One region of the Streptomyces sp. AHA2 genome, then DNA from elsewhere that is predicted to be linked to it. Evidence: riboswitches for the same ligand, from Rfam matches in the RefSeq annotation. Region 1 holds a riboswitch; the other holds the start of a gene.

What was found. Region 1 has a riboswitch for cyclic di-AMP ahead of Q5694_RS25330 (M23 family metallopeptidase). Riboswitches for the same ligand answer to the same signal wherever they lie in the genome.
Region 2: another riboswitch for cyclic di-AMP. It lies ahead of Q5694_RS24680 (transglycosylase family protein); the one in region 1 lies ahead of Q5694_RS25330 (M23 family metallopeptidase).

What each region holds. Positions count from the first base shown of each region.
Region 1 covers NZ_JAUQWJ010000014.1:63,068-70,815, forward strand. The annotation lists gene Q5694_RS25315 (bifunctional acetate--CoA ligase family protein/GNAT family N-acetyltransferase) at 1-2,203, opposite strand, end outside; gene Q5694_RS25320 (HPr family phosphocarrier protein) at 2,385-2,666, shown strand; gene Q5694_RS25325 (GntR family transcriptional regulator) at 2,881-3,576, opposite strand; gene Q5694_RS25330 (M23 family metallopeptidase) at 3,767-4,555, opposite strand; cyclic di-AMP (ydaO/yuaA leader) riboswitch at 4,569-4,733, opposite strand; gene Q5694_RS25335 (M16 family metallopeptidase) at 4,924-6,312, opposite strand; gene Q5694_RS25340 (M16 family metallopeptidase) at 6,309-7,679, opposite strand.
Region 2 covers NZ_JAUQWJ010000013.1:99,735-107,482, reverse strand. The annotation lists gene Q5694_RS24700 (Ppx/GppA phosphatase family protein) at 1-116, opposite strand, end outside; gene Q5694_RS24695 (DUF501 domain-containing protein) at 113-712, opposite strand; gene Q5694_RS24690 (FtsB family cell division protein) at 768-1,244, opposite strand; gene eno (phosphopyruvate hydratase) at 1,375-2,664, opposite strand; gene Q5694_RS24680 (transglycosylase family protein) at 2,955-3,677, opposite strand; cyclic di-AMP (ydaO/yuaA leader) riboswitch at 3,682-3,848, opposite strand; gene Q5694_RS24675 (transglycosylase family protein) at 4,078-5,076, opposite strand; gene Q5694_RS24670 (cytochrome P450 family protein) at 5,256-6,530, opposite strand; gene Q5694_RS24665 (nucleoside triphosphate pyrophosphohydrolase) at 6,577-7,584, opposite strand; gene Q5694_RS24660 (SurA N-terminal domain-containing protein) at 7,712-7,748, opposite strand, start outside.

The DNA of each region.
Region 1 (7,748 bases):
GTCCGTCGATCAGCGCGGCGGCGCCCTTCACGTCGACGTCGTCGTACTCGGGCACCTTGCCGGGGTCGGCCGCGTCGCGTCGCCACTGGGCGTAGGTGACGGCCTGGGCCAGGGCGCGGACGGCCCGCTCCGCGGCCGGGTAGGCGGGGATGAGGTGCGCGTCCTCGGGTGCCTGGGGGGCGGCCGGCGGCTGGTCCGTGCCCGCCGGGTGCGGGTGGGGGGCTGCCGAGTGCGCGTCCGCGGCTGCACGGGGCGGGTCCCCGGGTGCCGGCCGCTGGTCCGGGGCCGCCGGTTGGGTCGCGGTCTGCGGGGCGTCGCCCGCTCTGACCTGCGGAGCCGTGCTGGCCGCCGCCGACAGGGCCTCGGCCAGGCCGCCGAGTTCCACGTGCACGACCAGGACCGGCTTGGACGGGGCCGCGGCCGTGGCCGAGCGCAGTGCCTGGGCGAGGGCCGCGTCGGCGACGGAGCCCTCCCCCACCGCCGGGATCGCGGTGACGACGACCGCGTCGCAGCGGTCGTCGGCCAGCGCCCGGGACAGGGCCGCGTGGAAGTCCGCCGCGGACGCGGCCGTGGTCAGGTCCTGCGGCGGGTGCGGCCGCAGTCCCTCGGCGAGGCACGCGTCGTAGGTGAGCAGGCCGAGCGACTCCGAGTTGCCGAGGATCGCCACCCGGGGCCCGGCGGGCAGGGGCTGGCGGGCCAGCAGCAGACCCGCGTCCACCAGGTCGGTGATGGTGTCGACCCGTATCACCCCGGCCTGACGCAGCAGGGCCGAGACGGTCGCGTGGGGCAGGCGCGTCGCCCGCACGGCGTGGCCCTGGGGGGCTGCGCCGTGCCGGGCGCCCTGGACGACGACCAGCGGCTTCGCGGCGGCCGTGCGCCGGGCGAGGCGGGTGAACTTGCGGGGGTTGCCGATGGACTCCAGGTACATGAGGACGACGTCGGTGTCGGGGTCCTCGTACCAGTACTGCAGGACGTCGTTGCCGGAGACGTCGGCGCGGTTGCCGGAGGAGACGAACGTGGACACGCCCGTGACGCCCGTGACTCCGCCGCCGCGCCGGTGCAGCCGGGACAGCAGGGCGACGCCGATGGCGCCGGACTGGGCGAACAGCCCGATGCGGCCCGGACGCGGCACCTCCGGGGCGAGGGAGGCGTTGAGCCGCACCCGGGGCGAGGTGTTGATGATGCCGAAGGCGTTGGGCCCGATGATGCGCATGCCGTACGTACGGGCCTGCCGGACGAGCGCGCGCTGGCGCTCACGCCCCTCGAGGCCGCTCTCGGCGTAGCCGGCGGACACCACGACGAGCCCCTGCACGCCGTGCTCACCGCACTCGGCGACCACCTCGGGGACGTGCTCGGCGGGCACGGCGACGACCGCGAGGTCGACCGGGCCGTCGATGTCGCGCACCGAACGGTGCGCCGGTATCCCGTCGAGTTCCTTCTGCTCTTCGGGCAGGGCCTTGTTCACGGCGTACAGGCGGCCCGTGAAGCCGGCGTCGCGGATGTTGCCCAGGACGCTGCGGCCCACGCCGCCCGGGGTGCGCCCCGCGCCGATGACGGCGACCGAGCCGGGTGCGAGCAGCCGCTGCACGGAACGGGCCTCGGCGCGGTGCTCGCGCGCGTACTGCACGGCCAGGGAGCGGTCGGTGGGTTCGAGGCCGAACTCCAGGCGGACCACGCCGTCCTCGAAACTGCGCTTCTGGGTGTACCCGGCGTCCGTGAACACCTTGATCATCTTGGTATTGGCGGGCAGCACCTCGGCGGCGAAGCGGCGGATGCCGCGCTCCCGGGCGACGGCTGCGATGTGCTCCAGCAGGGCGGAGGCGACCCCGCGGCCCTGGTGGGCGTCCTGGACGAGGAAGGCCACCTCGGCCTCGTCGGCGGGTGCGGAAGCGGGCGTTCCGTCGGCGCCGATCCGGTCGTAGCGTACGGTGGCGATGAACTCGCCGCCGACCGTGGCCGCGAGTCCCACCCGGTCCACGAAGTCGTGGTGCGTGAAGCGGTGGACGTCCTTGGCGGACAGGCGAGGGTACGGCGCGAAGAAGCGGTAGTACTTCGACTCGTCGGAGACCTGCTCGTAGAAGCTGACGAGGCGATCGGCGTCATCGACGGTGATGGGCCGGATGCGCGCGGTGCCACCGTCGCGCAGCACCACGTCGGCCTCCCAGTGGGCGGGGTACTCGTGCCGGTCCGACGAGGTCTGCATGGGCCCCAGAGTACGGCTCGCGTCCGACAGCGGCGCGGGGCAGTCTGTGGGGGGCACCGGTCGGATCGAGGCCGCGATCCGACCTCCGCCCCGGGGCGGTGGCGGGACAGAACCGCACCCGGTGGGCTTCACGTGTGGGAAACTGGTCTAGACAACCCTGAACACCGAAGGGCAGCAACACATGGCTGAGCGCCGCGTCAACGTCGGCTGGGCCGAGGGCCTCCACGCCCGCCCCGCCTCCATCTTCGTCCGAGCCGCCACGGCCACAGGCGTCCCGGTGACGATCGCCAAGGCCGACGGCAACCCCGTCAACGCGGCCTCCATGCTGGCCGTCCTGGGCCTGGGCGCCCAGGGCGGCGAGGAGATCGTCCTCGCCTCCGACGCCGAGGGGGCGGACGCCGCCCTGGACCGGCTGGCCAAGCTGGTCTCCGAGGGCCTCGAGGAACTGCCCGAGACCGTCTGAGGTGAGAACCGTCTGAGGTGAGAGCGCCTTTCGGGCGCGCACAAGGGGCCCGTCCGGATTCGACCGGGCGGGCCCTTCGCATTGCCGGAACACGCAACCGGGGCGCCTGACGGATATACGCGCAGAGGAACGCGGCATTTACGGGGACGCGACAGCGGACAAGAATACTTCCGGACCTCCGGCAATTCCCTGCTCTTTGTATACGGCCCCCGTGTTAATTGCGCCGACTCGCCGTGTTGACGGAATGTTGCGACTTCCTCACCTCGGCGGCGCGTTCCCCGGTGGAGCCGGTCCGCAGCCGGTGCGCGCCGGTCGCACGCTCGACGTGCGCGGCCGTGGCCGCCCGCGCGCGCTCGCCGTCGCCGCGCGCCACGGCGTCCACGATCGCGCCGTGCTCGTTCCAGCACTCGACGGGGCCGGCCGGCGCCTCGACCGTGTACATCCAGGCGATTTTGTGCCGGAGCTGGGTGAGCACCGAGGTCAGGGCGGGGCTGCCGCACGCCTGGGCCAGCGTCTCGTGGAACCAGCCGTCCAGCGAGCGCAGGTCCTCGCCGCCGCCCCGGCGCGCCCGCTCCTGGCCCAGCCGGACCAGGCCACGCAGAACTTTGAGGTGGGCCTCGGTGCGGCGCTGGGCGGCCCGGGCGGCGCCGAGCGGCTCCAGCAGCACGCGCATCTGCAGCAGGTCGGCGGCCTCCTGCTCACCGGGTTCGGCGACCCACGCGCCCGCGTGCCGCCGCGTCACCACGAAGCCTTCGGACTCCAGGGTGCGCAGGGCCTCCCGCACGGGGACGCGGGAGACGCCGTAGCGGCGCGCCAGCAGTTCCTCGGTGAGCCGGGTCCCCCGTGCGTGGACGCCGGCGACGATGTCGTCCCGGATGGCCGTGCACACCGAGTGCGCGGGAATGCGCATGACCGACCTCCGTCTGATTCCCCGAATACGCCGACGCGTGCTCCGCGGCTGCATTGCTCGTGACTCTATTGCAATGTGCCCCGCTTTCCGGCGGCGGACGGAAATCCGGGAGAACTTTTTGGACGACCGGCCGTCCGGGACGTGAAAAGCCCCGGCCGGAGCCGGGGCTTTTCACGATCGCCGGGTGCCGTCAGAGGTTGACGCCGTGCGAGCGGAGGTAGGCGACGGGGTCCATGTCGGAGCCGTACTCGGGGCTCGTGCGGGCCTCGAAGTGCAGATGCGGTCCGGTGACGTTGCCGGTCGCGCCGGACAGGCCGATCTGCTGGCCGGGGGTGACCTGCTGGCCCACCGAGACGCCGATGGACGACAGGTGCCCGTACTGGGTGTACGTGCCGTCGTTCATCTTGATCACGACCTGGTTGCCGTAGGCGCCGCCCCAGCCGGCCTCGACGACCGTGCCCGCGCCGACGGAGTGGACGGAGGTGCCGGTCGCGGCATGGAAGTCGACACCGGTGTGGCTGCCGGAGGACCACAGGCTGCTGCCGGCCTGGTAGCCGGTGGACACGTACGAGCCGGAGATCGGGGAGACGAAGGTGTTCAGGCGCTTGCGCTCGGCCTCGCGGGCGGCGCGCTCCTCGGCCTCGCGGGCCTTCTCGGCCGCTTCCTTGGCCTTCTCGGCCGCCTCGGCGGCCCGCTCGCGGGCGGCCTCCTCGGCCTTCTTCTTCGCGGCGGCCTCCTCGGCCGCCTGCTTCTGGGCGACGGCCTGGGCGTCGATCTGCTCGGCGACGGTGTCGCCCAGGGTGACCACGGGGGTGAGACCGGTCTGCTCGGGGGCGGGCTCGGCGGCGAAGGCGGCCGGGGCGGCCACGGTGCCGATGACGCCGGTCGTGGCGAGGGCCGCGACGCCCGCCGCACGGGCCGTGCCGCGCTGGATGCGGCTGGGACGACGGTGCTTGCCGGTGGCGCGGGTGAACGCCATGAAGTGGCTGGTCCTTTCCTTCCTTCTCGCCTACCGGGTTAGCTGACGGGTTCGGAGCAGGAAGGTCTCCTACGGACCCCCTCGCGGCTCGCGCGGGCGTCCGATTCACCCCAGGGACTGCGGTTGGGTCCCCGGCTCCCCTGGCTCGCGCCGTACGGGGACTCGGCGATGACTGTTCGGTGCCGCGGGTGCGGCGCACTGCCTGACGAACAGCCCGGACGACGCTAAGCGGCGTCACTTTCAATTCCCAAACGGATCCCGGCTTTTGTAGTGCATCCCACAGGCCAGACAGGCAACCTCCGTATCAATTCGGGCATAAGGGAGCCCTGGTGCCTTGGAAGACGACCAGGGCTCCCGCGCGGGTGCCGCTACTCGGCGGTGACGACCGAGACCTCGCCGATGCCGAGGGCCTCGACGGGCGCCTTGATCTGCGCCGCGTCCCCGACGAGGACGGTCACCAGCCGGTCCACCGGGAAGGCGCTGACGACCGCGGCGGTGGCCTCCACGGTGCCGGTCGCGGCGAGCCGGCGGTACAGCGCGGCCTGGTAGTCGTCGGGCAGGTGCTGCTCGACCTGGTCGGCCAGTGTGGAGGCGACGGCCGCAGCCGTCTCGTACTTCAGCGGCGCGACGCCGACCAGGTTCTGCACGGCGACGTCCCGCTCCGCGTCGGTCAGCCCCTCGGCGGCCAGGGTGCGCAGCACCGTCCACAGGTCCTGCAGGGCCGGGCCGGTGTTGGGCGTGTCCACCGAGCCGCTGATGGCGAGCATCGAGGCACCGGTGCCGTCCGGGGCGGACCGCAGCACCTGGGCGAACGCCCGCACCCCGTAGGTGTAGCCCTTCTCCTCGCGCAGCACCCGGTCCAGACGGGACGTCAGGGTGCCGCCGAGGCAGTACGTGCCGAGCACCTGGGCGGGCCACACGCGGTCGTGCCGGTCCGGGCCGGTGCGGCCGATGAGCAGCTGCGTCTGGACGGCGCCCGGGCGGTCGACGATGACGACCCGGCCCGTGTCGTCGGCGGTGACCGGCGGCACCGGACGCGGCTCGGCCCGCGAGCCGGTCCAGGCGCCCAGCGTGTCACCGAGCAGGGCGTCGAGGTCGATGCCGGTCAGGTCGCCGACGACGACGGCGGTGGCCGTGGCGGGGCGGACGTGCTTCTCGTAGAAGCCGCGCACGGCGGCGGAGTCGATCGCGGCGACGGTCTCCTCGGTGCCCTGGCGGGGCCGGGACATGCGCGAGTCCGCCGGGAACAGCTGCCGGGACAGCTCCTTGGCGGCCCGGCGCGAGGGGTTGGCCAGCTCGTGCGGGATCTCGTCGAGGCGGTTGCGGACCAGCCGTTCGATCTCGCTGTCCGCGAACGCGGGTGCCCTCAGTGCGTCGGCCAGCAGGCCGAGGCCCTTCTCGAGCCGGGAGGCCGGGACCTCCAGGCTGATGCGGACCCCGGGGTGGTCGGCGTGCGCGTCGAGGGTGGCGCCGGCGCGCTCCAGCTCGGCGGCGAACTCCTCGGCGGAGTGCTTGTCGGTGCCCTCGGAGAAGGCCCGCGCCATGATCGTGGCGACGCCGTCGAGGCCGGCCGGCTCGGCGTCCAGGGGCGCGTCCAGCAGCACCTCCACGGCGACGACCTGCTGGCCGGGACGGTGGCAGCGCAGGACCGTCAACCCGTTGCCGAGCGTGCCGCGCTCCGGAGCCGGGAAGGCCCACGGCTTGGCCTCGCCCGCCTGCGGCCGGGGGTGGAAGTCCATCGTGGCGAGCTCGGTCACTTGGCCGCCTCCTCGTTGTCGTCGCCGGCCGCGGCTGCGGCGCCGGCGGCATCGTCGGTCTCGTCGGCGACGGGCTCGTAGACGAGCACCGCGCGGTTGTCGGGGCGCAGGCGGGCCTTGGCGACCTCCTGGACCTCCTCCGCCGTGACCTCCAGCACCCGCTGGACGGCGGTCAGGGCGAGCTGCGGGTCGCCGAACAGCACGGCGTACCGGCACAGTTCGTCGGCGCGGCCCGCGACCGTGCCGAGGCGGTCCAGCCACTCGCGCTCCAACTGGGCCTGGGCGCGCTCCATCTCCTCGGCCGTGGGGCCCTCCTCGGCGAACCGGGCGAGCTCCTCGTCGATGGCGGCCTCGATGACCGGCACCTCCACGTCACCGGAGGTCTTCACGTCCAGCCAGCCCAGGGAGGGCGCCCCTGCCAGCCGCAGCAGGCCGAACCCGGCCGCGACGGCCGTACGGTCGCGCCGCACCAGGCGGTTGTACAGGCGGGAGGACTCACCGCCGCCGAGGACGGTGAGGGCCAGGTCGGCCGCGTCGCACGCGCGTGTGCCGTCGTGGGGCAGCCGGTAGGCGGCCATCAGGGCGCGCGCCGGGACCTCCTCCTCGACGACCTCGCGCAGCTGCTCGCCGATGGTCTCCGGCAGGGAGCCGTCGCGCGGGGCGGGCTTGCCGTCGTGGCCGGGGATGGAGCCGAAGTACTTCTCGACCCAGGCCAGCGTCTGCTCGGGGTCGATGTCGCCGACCACGGAGAGCACGGCGTTGTTCGGCGCGTAGTAGGTGCGGAAGAACGCGCGCGCGTCCTCCAGGGTCGCCGCGTCCAGGTCGGCCATCGAGCCGATCGGGGTGTGGTGGTAAGGGTGGCCCTCCGGATACGCGAGGGCGGTGAGCTTCTCGAAGGCGGTGCCGTACGGGACGTTGTCGTAGCGCTGGCGGCGCTCGTTCTTGACGACGTCGCGCTGGTTCTCCATCGACTCCTCGTCGAGGGCGGCCAGCAGGGAGCCCATGCGGTCGGCCTCCAGCCAGAGGGCGAGCTCCAGCTGGTGGGCGGGCATGGTCTCGAAGTAGTTGGTCCGCTCGAAGCTGGTGGTGCCGTTCAGCGAGCCGCCCGCTCCCTGGACGAGCTCGAAGTGGCCGTTGCCCTTGACCTGGGCGGATCCCTGGAACATCAAGTGCTCGAATAGGTGAGCCAGCCCCGTACGCCCCTTGACTTCGTGGCGCGAGCCGACGTCGTACCAGAGGCACACCGCCGCGACCGGGGTCAGGTGGTCCTCGGAGAGCACCACGCGCAAGCCGTTGGCCAGGCGGTGCTCGGTCGCTGTCAGGCCCCCGGAGCCTGCCTGGGCTGTGGCCGTGTGACCCATGGGCATGTACGTCCCTTCGATCGCGGAGCGGTCTTCACAACCGCGGATTCGTGCCGGTCCTGCCACTGTATGCAA
Region 2 (7,748 bases), on a different contig from region 1:
CGCACGATCGTCATCCGGCGGTCCAGGTCGGCCAGCTCACCGGTGGCCGGGTCCGCGTCGGCGACCAGCAGGCGGATGGAGTTCGTACCGCAGTCCACGGCGGCGACACGGGTCACTGTCCGTCCTCCTCGAGCGGCTTGACGGCGAAGTGCCCCGAGTCCGTGCCGTCGGCCCGCCACCCGTCACCGCTCGGCGGCCCGGCGGGCGTCACGCAGGCCCCCTTGCGCCACCACTCCGGCAGCATGGCCAGCGCCTCGTCGCCCAGCGGGTTCACGCCCGGGCCCGCGGCCAGCGAGTGCGCGACCAGCACGTGCAGGCACTTCACGCGGTCCGGCATGCCGCCCGCGCTCGGGAAGTTCTTCAGCTCCTCGATCTCGTCGCGACGCCGGATGTAGTCCTCGTGGGCCGCCCGGTACGCCGCCGCCAGCTCCGGGTCCGCGGCCAGGCGCTCGGTCATCTCCTTCATGACGCCGTTCGCCTCCAGCGTGCCGATCGCCGAGTTCGCCTTCGGGCACGTCAGGTAGTACAGCGTCGGGAAGGGCGTGCCGTCGGGCAGGCGCGGGGCCGTCTCCACGACGTCGGGCTGTCCGCAGGGGCAGCGGTGCGCGATGGCCCGCAGTCCGCGCGGGGGCCGACCGAGCTGCTGCTTGAAGGCCTCGACGTCCGCGTCGGTGGGCTCGGTGCGCGGGGTGGTCGGCGGGGGCGTTTCCATGACTGTCTTCAGGGTGTCTTTCTCTGGGTTCTCTACGGGATTCACTGGGGCGCGTTCACCGGCCTGAGTCGTCGGCCTTGTCGACCCCGTCCCAGACGTTGGCGTACCAGGGGCGGTCGGCCGCGCCCAGGTCGGTGCGCGACTGCTTCGCCGCGTCCGGGTCGACGACGATGAATCCCGTCTCCCCCGGCATGACGTAGTGCAACCGCTGCCGGATCTGCTGCTCCGCGTACGCGTCGTCCTGCCAGCGGGCCTTGGCGTCGCGCAGCCTCTCGACGCGCTCGCGGGTCCGCTGCTGCTCGCGCTGCAGGTCCTCGATCTCGGCGCGCTGGGAGACGTACTGCCGCATCGGCCAGGCCAGGGCCACGATCAGCGAGCACATCACCAGCGCGAGCAGCGCGGCCCGGCCGGTCAGCCGGGAGCGGCGGGCCTGGCGCCTGGTCTGGGAGCGGTAGACCCGGGCCGCGGTCTGCTCACCGAGCAGCCGGATCCTGGTCGTGGTGGAGAACCGGTCCCGGTCCTTCACGGCCATGTCAGTCCGCCTCCCGCTCCGCCGTCATACGCGCGTACGTCCCCGGACACGGTACGGGACCGAGTACGGGGACGTACGTACGACGCTGCTGCCGACGGGCCGGGTCTGTCGCCGTCAGCCCTTGCCGTGCTTAGTGGTTCGCGGAGCGAAACCGCGGGAAGGCGCTGCGGCCGGCGTAGACCGCGGCGTCGTCGAGGATCTCCTCGATGCGCAGCAGCTGGTTGTACTTGGCCACGCGCTCGGAGCGGGCCGGGGCGCCGGTCTTGATCTGGCCGCAGTTGGTGGCGACGGCCAGGTCGGCGATGGTGACGTCCTCGGTCTCGCCGGAGCGGTGGGACATCATGCACTTGAAGCCGTTGCGCTGGGCCAGCTCCACGGCGTCCAGGGTCTCGGTCAGCGAGCCGATCTGGTTGACCTTCACCAGCAGCGCGTTGGCCGCGCCCTCCTCGATGCCGCGGGCCAGGCGCTCGGGGTTGGTGACGAACAGGTCGTCGCCGACGAGCTGGACCTTGTCACCGAGCTTGGCGGTGATGGTCTTCCAGCCCTCCCAGTCGTCCTCGAACAGCGGGTCCTCGATGGAGACGAGCGGGTACGCGTCGACGAGCTCCGCGTAGTACTCGGTCATCTCGGCCGCCGAGCGCTCCTTGCCCTCGAAGGTGTAGACGCCGTCCTTGTAGAACTCGGAGGCGGCGACGTCCAGGGCCAGGGCGATCTGCTCGCCGGGGGTGTAGCCGGCTTCCTTGATGGCTTCCAGGATGAGGTCGAGGGCCTCGCGGTTGGAGCCGAGGTTCGGGGCGAAGCCGCCCTCGTCGCCGAGGCCGGTGGCCAGGCCCTTGCCCTTCAGGACCTTCTTCAGCGTGTGGTAGATCTCGGCGCCCCAGCGCAGGGCCTCGGAGAAGGACTCCGCGCCGATCGGAGCGATCATGAACTCCTGGATGTCCACGTTGGAGTCGGCGTGCGAGCCGCCGTTCAGGATGTTCATCATCGGCACCGGCAGCAGGTGCGCGTTGGGGCCGCCCAGGTAGCGGAACAGCGGCAGGTCGCTGGCCTCGGAGGCGGCGTGGGCGACGGCGAGGGAGACGCCGAGGATGGCGTTGGCGCCGAGCGAGCCCTTGTTGTCGGTGGCGTCCAGGTCGAACATGGCCTGGTCGATCAGGCGCTGCTCGGTGGCGTCGTAGCCGACCAGCTCCGGGCCGATCTGCTCGATGACCGCGAGGACGGCCTTCTCCACACCCTTGCCGAGGTAGCGGTTCGAGTCGCCGTCGCGCAGCTCGATGGCCTCGAAGGCGCCCGTGGAGGCGCCGGACGGGACGGCGGCACGACCGGTGCTGCCGTCGTCGAGGCCGACCTCGACCTCGACCGTGGGGTTGCCTCGGGAGTCCAGGATTTCCCGGGCTACGACGACGTCGATGGACGGCACGAGCATCTCCTTCTGATGTGACGCGGTTACGCGGGTCGCGTGGACCCGGCGAGGTGCGGGCCGCGGTGGCTCGCGACATGAGCCTAACCGGCTCCGGGCGATCGGCCACCGGGTCGCCCACCCCATGGACAGAACCGAGAGTAAATTGTTTCCGAACGGAACAAAGCCGGTTCGCCAAGACCGGCCGAAACCTCCGCGAAGGCCCGGCCGGAAAACACCCCGCCCCGGCGTGTACGGGGGAACACGCCGGGGCGGGGAGCCCGGCCCGTGGGGACGGGGTGGGCCGCTGCTTACTTCAGGTGCAGCTGCTGGCCCGGGTAGATGAGGTTGGCGTCCTCGACGATGTCCTTGTTCAGCTCGAACAGCTTCTCCCAGCCGCCCTTGACCTTCTCCTCGGCGGCGATGGAGCTGAGGGTGTCGCCCGTGACGACCTTGTACTCGCCGTCGCCCTTCTTGACCTTCTTGCCGGTCGGGGTGGTGACGGTCTTCTTGGCGGCCGGGCGCTCGTCGGAGCGGGAGGCCGGCTGCTGCTGGGTCTCGCGGGACTCGGTGCTCTGCTGGCTCTGCTGGCTCTGCTGGCTCTGCTGCGAGGAGCCGGCGGAGCTGCCGGAGTCGCTCGAGGAACCGCCGCCGGTGTAGCCGGCGCTCGACAGGCCCTTGCCGCAGACCGGCCAGGCGCCCTTGCCCTGCCCGGCGAGAACCTTCTCGGCGATCTCGATCTGCTGCGCCTTGGTGGCCTGGTCGGCGGTGGAGGCGTACTTGGTGCCGCCGTAGCCGGCCCAGGTGGAGGCGGAGAACTGCAGACCGCCGTAGTAACCGTTGCCGGTGTTGATGGACCAGTTGCCGCCGGACTCGCACTGGGCGACCGCGTCCCACTCGGAGGCGGTGGCGGCGGAGGCGTTGCCGGCCGCCATCAGCGGAGCGGCGACGGCGGCGGAGGCGACGCCGGCGACGGCGATGGCGCGAGTGGCCTTGGACGGACGACGGTGCTTGCCCTTGCCGGAAAACAGCATGGATGGATCCCCTCACCGACGCCTGCGAGGTGAGCTGTCGGGTTCGGGCCGGTTGAGTTGCCCGGCCACGTCCCTCACGGGACGCGGCTCCACCCCTAGCCCTTCCGGCTCGACGAGCCGGTCGGGCACCTACCTTGGGTCCCCCGCTCCTGCCTACGGCGCTTGACGCGACGACTGTTCCCGTGCGGCCGCTGGCAGGATTCGGCGTTGCGGCAGCCGGGGCTCGCGGTGGCGAGCGGTCACGACCGTAGACAGGCGATCGCCGGAATTTCAAAGACGATCAGGGCTTCTGAGATCTATCTCTCACCGTGTCCATACGGGACATAGGCCATGAAACGGGGCGTGAACTCGCGTCGTTTCGGGGGGACTTCCGCCCCCGTTCCCCGCACTGCCCGAACGGCTACTTCCCGTCCGTTTCGTCCTCCGCCGTGAGCGTCTGACCGGGGAGAACGAGGGCCGAATCGCCGTCGGCCGCGTTCCCGTCCCCGGCGTCCTGCTCGTGCCATCCGCCGCTGATCCGGAGGGAGTCGGCGATGGACCACGAGCTGTCCCCGACACCGACGATGTAGGCGCCCTCGGACTCCTCTCCGGGCGCCTCCTCGCCGCGCGAGGCGTGCTTGCCGGAGGACCCGCCCGTACGGCCGTCCGTGGACTCGGCGCTCTCGTCGGCGCTGGGGCCGCGGTGCCGGCCGGAGCCGGTGTCGGCCACAGCCGAAGACCCGGCACTCGGACGCGAGTTGTCGGATTCGTCACTGCCGGGCGCGGCCGACCGCGAGTCGCCGGGCCCCTGACCGGCAGTGCGAGAGTCGGACGACTTGCCGGAATCAGCCGATTCGTCCGCAGATGCTGACGGAGTGCCAGACGGTGCCGCGCCCGACGGAGAGGAGGACGGAGACGCCGCCGACGGGGACGGCGAGGCGGAGGACGCGGACGAGCCGGGGGAGTCGAGCAATCCCGGCGAATCCGTCGGAGCGGATTCTCCGGACGCGCCGGACGCACCGGACGCACCGGACGCACCGGAGGAGCCCTCCCCGAGACCGGAGAGGAGCCCGCACGTGTGCCAGGCGCCGACCCCCTGGTCGGCGAGGATTCTCTCGGCCACGGCTATCTGTTGCGAGCGGCTGGCCAGATCGGCGCTCGCCGCGTACTCGAGGCCGCCGTACCTCTCCCAGTCCTCCTGGGAGAGCGCGAGGCCGCCGAAGTAGCCGTTGCCGCTGTTCTGGCTCCAGGCCCCACCGGTCTCGCAGTCCGCGATCCGGTCCCAGGTGGTGCCGTCGGCGGCGCTGGCACCGGAGGCCCCGAGGAGCGGGATCGCGATGGCGGAGCCGGTCACTCCGGCCGCGACGAGGAGAGCCGGAGCCTGGCGGGGGCGACGGTGACGACCGTTCCCGGAGAGCATACGGAGACCTTTCGCAAGACAGCAGTGACCTCCGCGGCGCCGTGACCGGGCCGCGTTGATGGGTGAACGTATCGGCACACGATCACTTGTCACAAGTTCATGCCGCGCAGATCACGTGAAGATCACAGACATGACGGCGTGTCATGTTTGGCCGGGGCCCTCGTCGGTCATGGCGGCCGTCACACCGCCGTGAACTCCACCGGGAGGGTCCGCAGCCCGCGCATGATGAGACCGCCGCGCCAGCGCAGCTCGGCGGGGTCGGCGGCGAGCCGGAGGTCGGGAAGGCGCGTCAGCAGCGTGGCGAGCGCGGTCCGGCCCTCCAGCCGGGCGAGGGGGGCGCCGAGGCAGTAGTGGATGCCGTGGCCGTATCCGAGGTGCTGGTTGTCCCGGCGGGACAGGTCCAGTACGTCCGGGTCGGCGAAGCGCTCCGGGTCCCGGTCCGCGGCCGCCAGCACCACCAGGACCGGGTCGCCGGCCTCGACGCGCTGCCCGCCGATGGTCAGCGGCTGGGTGGCGAAGCGCCAGGTGGCGAGCTCCACGGGGCCGTCGTAGCGCAGCAGTTCCTCCACGCCGGTCTCCAGCAGGCCCTGCTCCCCGGCGGCGAGGGACGCCTGCAGGCGGGCCCGCTGCCCGGGGTGGGTGAGCAGGGCGTAGATGCCGTTGCCGATGAGGTTGACGGTCGTCTCGAACCCTGCGAACAGCAGGATGAACGCCATGGCCGCCGCCTCGTTCTCGGTGAGCTGCTCACCGTGGTCGGAGGCGCGGATGAGGCCGGAGATGAGGTCCTCCCCGGGAGCCGGCTCGGCGGGCAGCGCCTCGCGCTTGCGGTGGATGAGCTCGGCGAGGTAGCCGCGCATCTTCTTCACCGAGCGGGCGACACCGCCGCGGGGCCCGCCCTGGTGACGGATCATCATGCCCGCCCAGTCGCGGAAGTCGTCCTGGTCCTCGCGGGGGACGCCGAGCAGGTCGCAGATGGCGTAGATGGGCAGCGGGAAGGCGAACTCGTGGATGAGGTCCGCCGACCCGGTGCGCGCGAACCCGTCGATGAGCCCGTCGGTCAGCTCCTGCACCCGGGGCGCGAACTCGGCGACCCGCCGGGGCGTGAACGCCTTCGACACCAGCCGCCGCAGCCGGGTGTGGTCCGGCGGGTCGATGTTCAGCAGGTGCGTCATCAGCTCCGCCTTGCGCTCCCCCGGGATCCCGGTCCTGCCCTTGGCGTGGGCCGGTTCGTCGTGGTGCGCCGGGTTCTTGGAGAGCCGGGGGTCGGCGAGCGTCTGCTTGGCGTCCGCGTACCGCGTGACCAGCCAGGCCTCCACCCCGCTGGGCAGCCGCGTCCTGTGCACCGGGGCGTGCTCGCGCAGCCAGGCGTAGGCGGGATAGGGGTCGCTCGCGAACTCCCACGTGAAGAGTTCGGGAGCGGTGGCGGGCGTGCTGGGCTGGGGCTGGTCGGTCACGGTCCGACGGTATCCGGCCGGCCGGCCCCGCCCCGCCCGGGTCCGCTCAACCCTCGGCCTGCCGGATCGCGTCCCGGTAGGCCCGGGCCGCCGCTCGCAGCGCCGCCTCCGGGTCCACCCCTTCTGCCTCCGCGCGGACCGCCAGGGCCAGCAGTTCGTAGCCGATGCCCTCGACCGGGGGCAGCGGTATGTCGAGCCCGGCCGTGCGGGCCCGGGAGGCGAGCTTGGCCGCCAGGGCCAGCCCGGGCTGGCCGAGGGGGACGCCCTCGGTGACCGAGGTGCGCTGCTTCTCGATCGCCTTGGTGCGCAGCCAGTGGGCCTTGACCTCCTCGGGGGTCGTGGCCGTCGCGTCGCCGAAGACGTGCGGGTGGCGGTGGACGAGCTTGGCGACGATGCCGCCCGCCACGTCGTCGATGGAGAAGGGCGCCTGCGGGTCCTCCTCGGCGATGCGGGCGTGGAAGACGACCTGCAGGAGGACGTCACCGAGCTCCTCGCGCAGTTCGTCGCGGTCGCCCTCCTCGATCGCCTCGACCAGTTCGTAGGCCTCCTCGATGCCGTACTTGGCCAGGCCCTCGTGGGTCTGCCGGGAGGACCAGGGGCACTCGGCACGGATGCGGTCCATCACCTGGACGAGGTCGAGGAGGCGGGCGCCGGGCAGGTCGTAGGAGGCCGGGAGCAGCTCCAGCTCCGGCATGGTGAGGCGACCGCCGCCGGCGAGGCGGGCGAGTCCGTCGGTCAGGGCCGGCTCGCCCTCGCCGGTCGCCACGACGACCACCGTGCGGCCGCCTGCGCAGGCGTCGACCAGCTCCTGCGCGGTGGGCGACGCCTCCTCCACGGCGACGCCGGCCTCACGCAGGTACGGCAGTTGGGGATGGGTTCCGTCCGCGCACAGCACCCGGTCGGCCGCGTGCAGCGCCTGCCAGGCGGGCCAGGACAGCAGGCCGGGGGCGACGCGGTGGCTGGTGGTGAGCAGGACGACGCGGCCGGGGGCGTCGGCCGCGCCGGGGGCGGCCTGCCGGTGGCCCGGGACGGCTTCGGGGCTGTTGGCGTTCACGTTTCGAAGCTATCCCACGTGGCCGGCGGTGGCGGACGTCGTCCACAGGGGGTGGGACCGGAAGGCCGCCGCCCGGCCCGCGGGCCGGGAGTCGTCCACAGGGCCGCTCCGGTCCCTCCCCGGCGTGCTACATGGACTGCTGTGCCTGCGCCGCCGTCACGTCG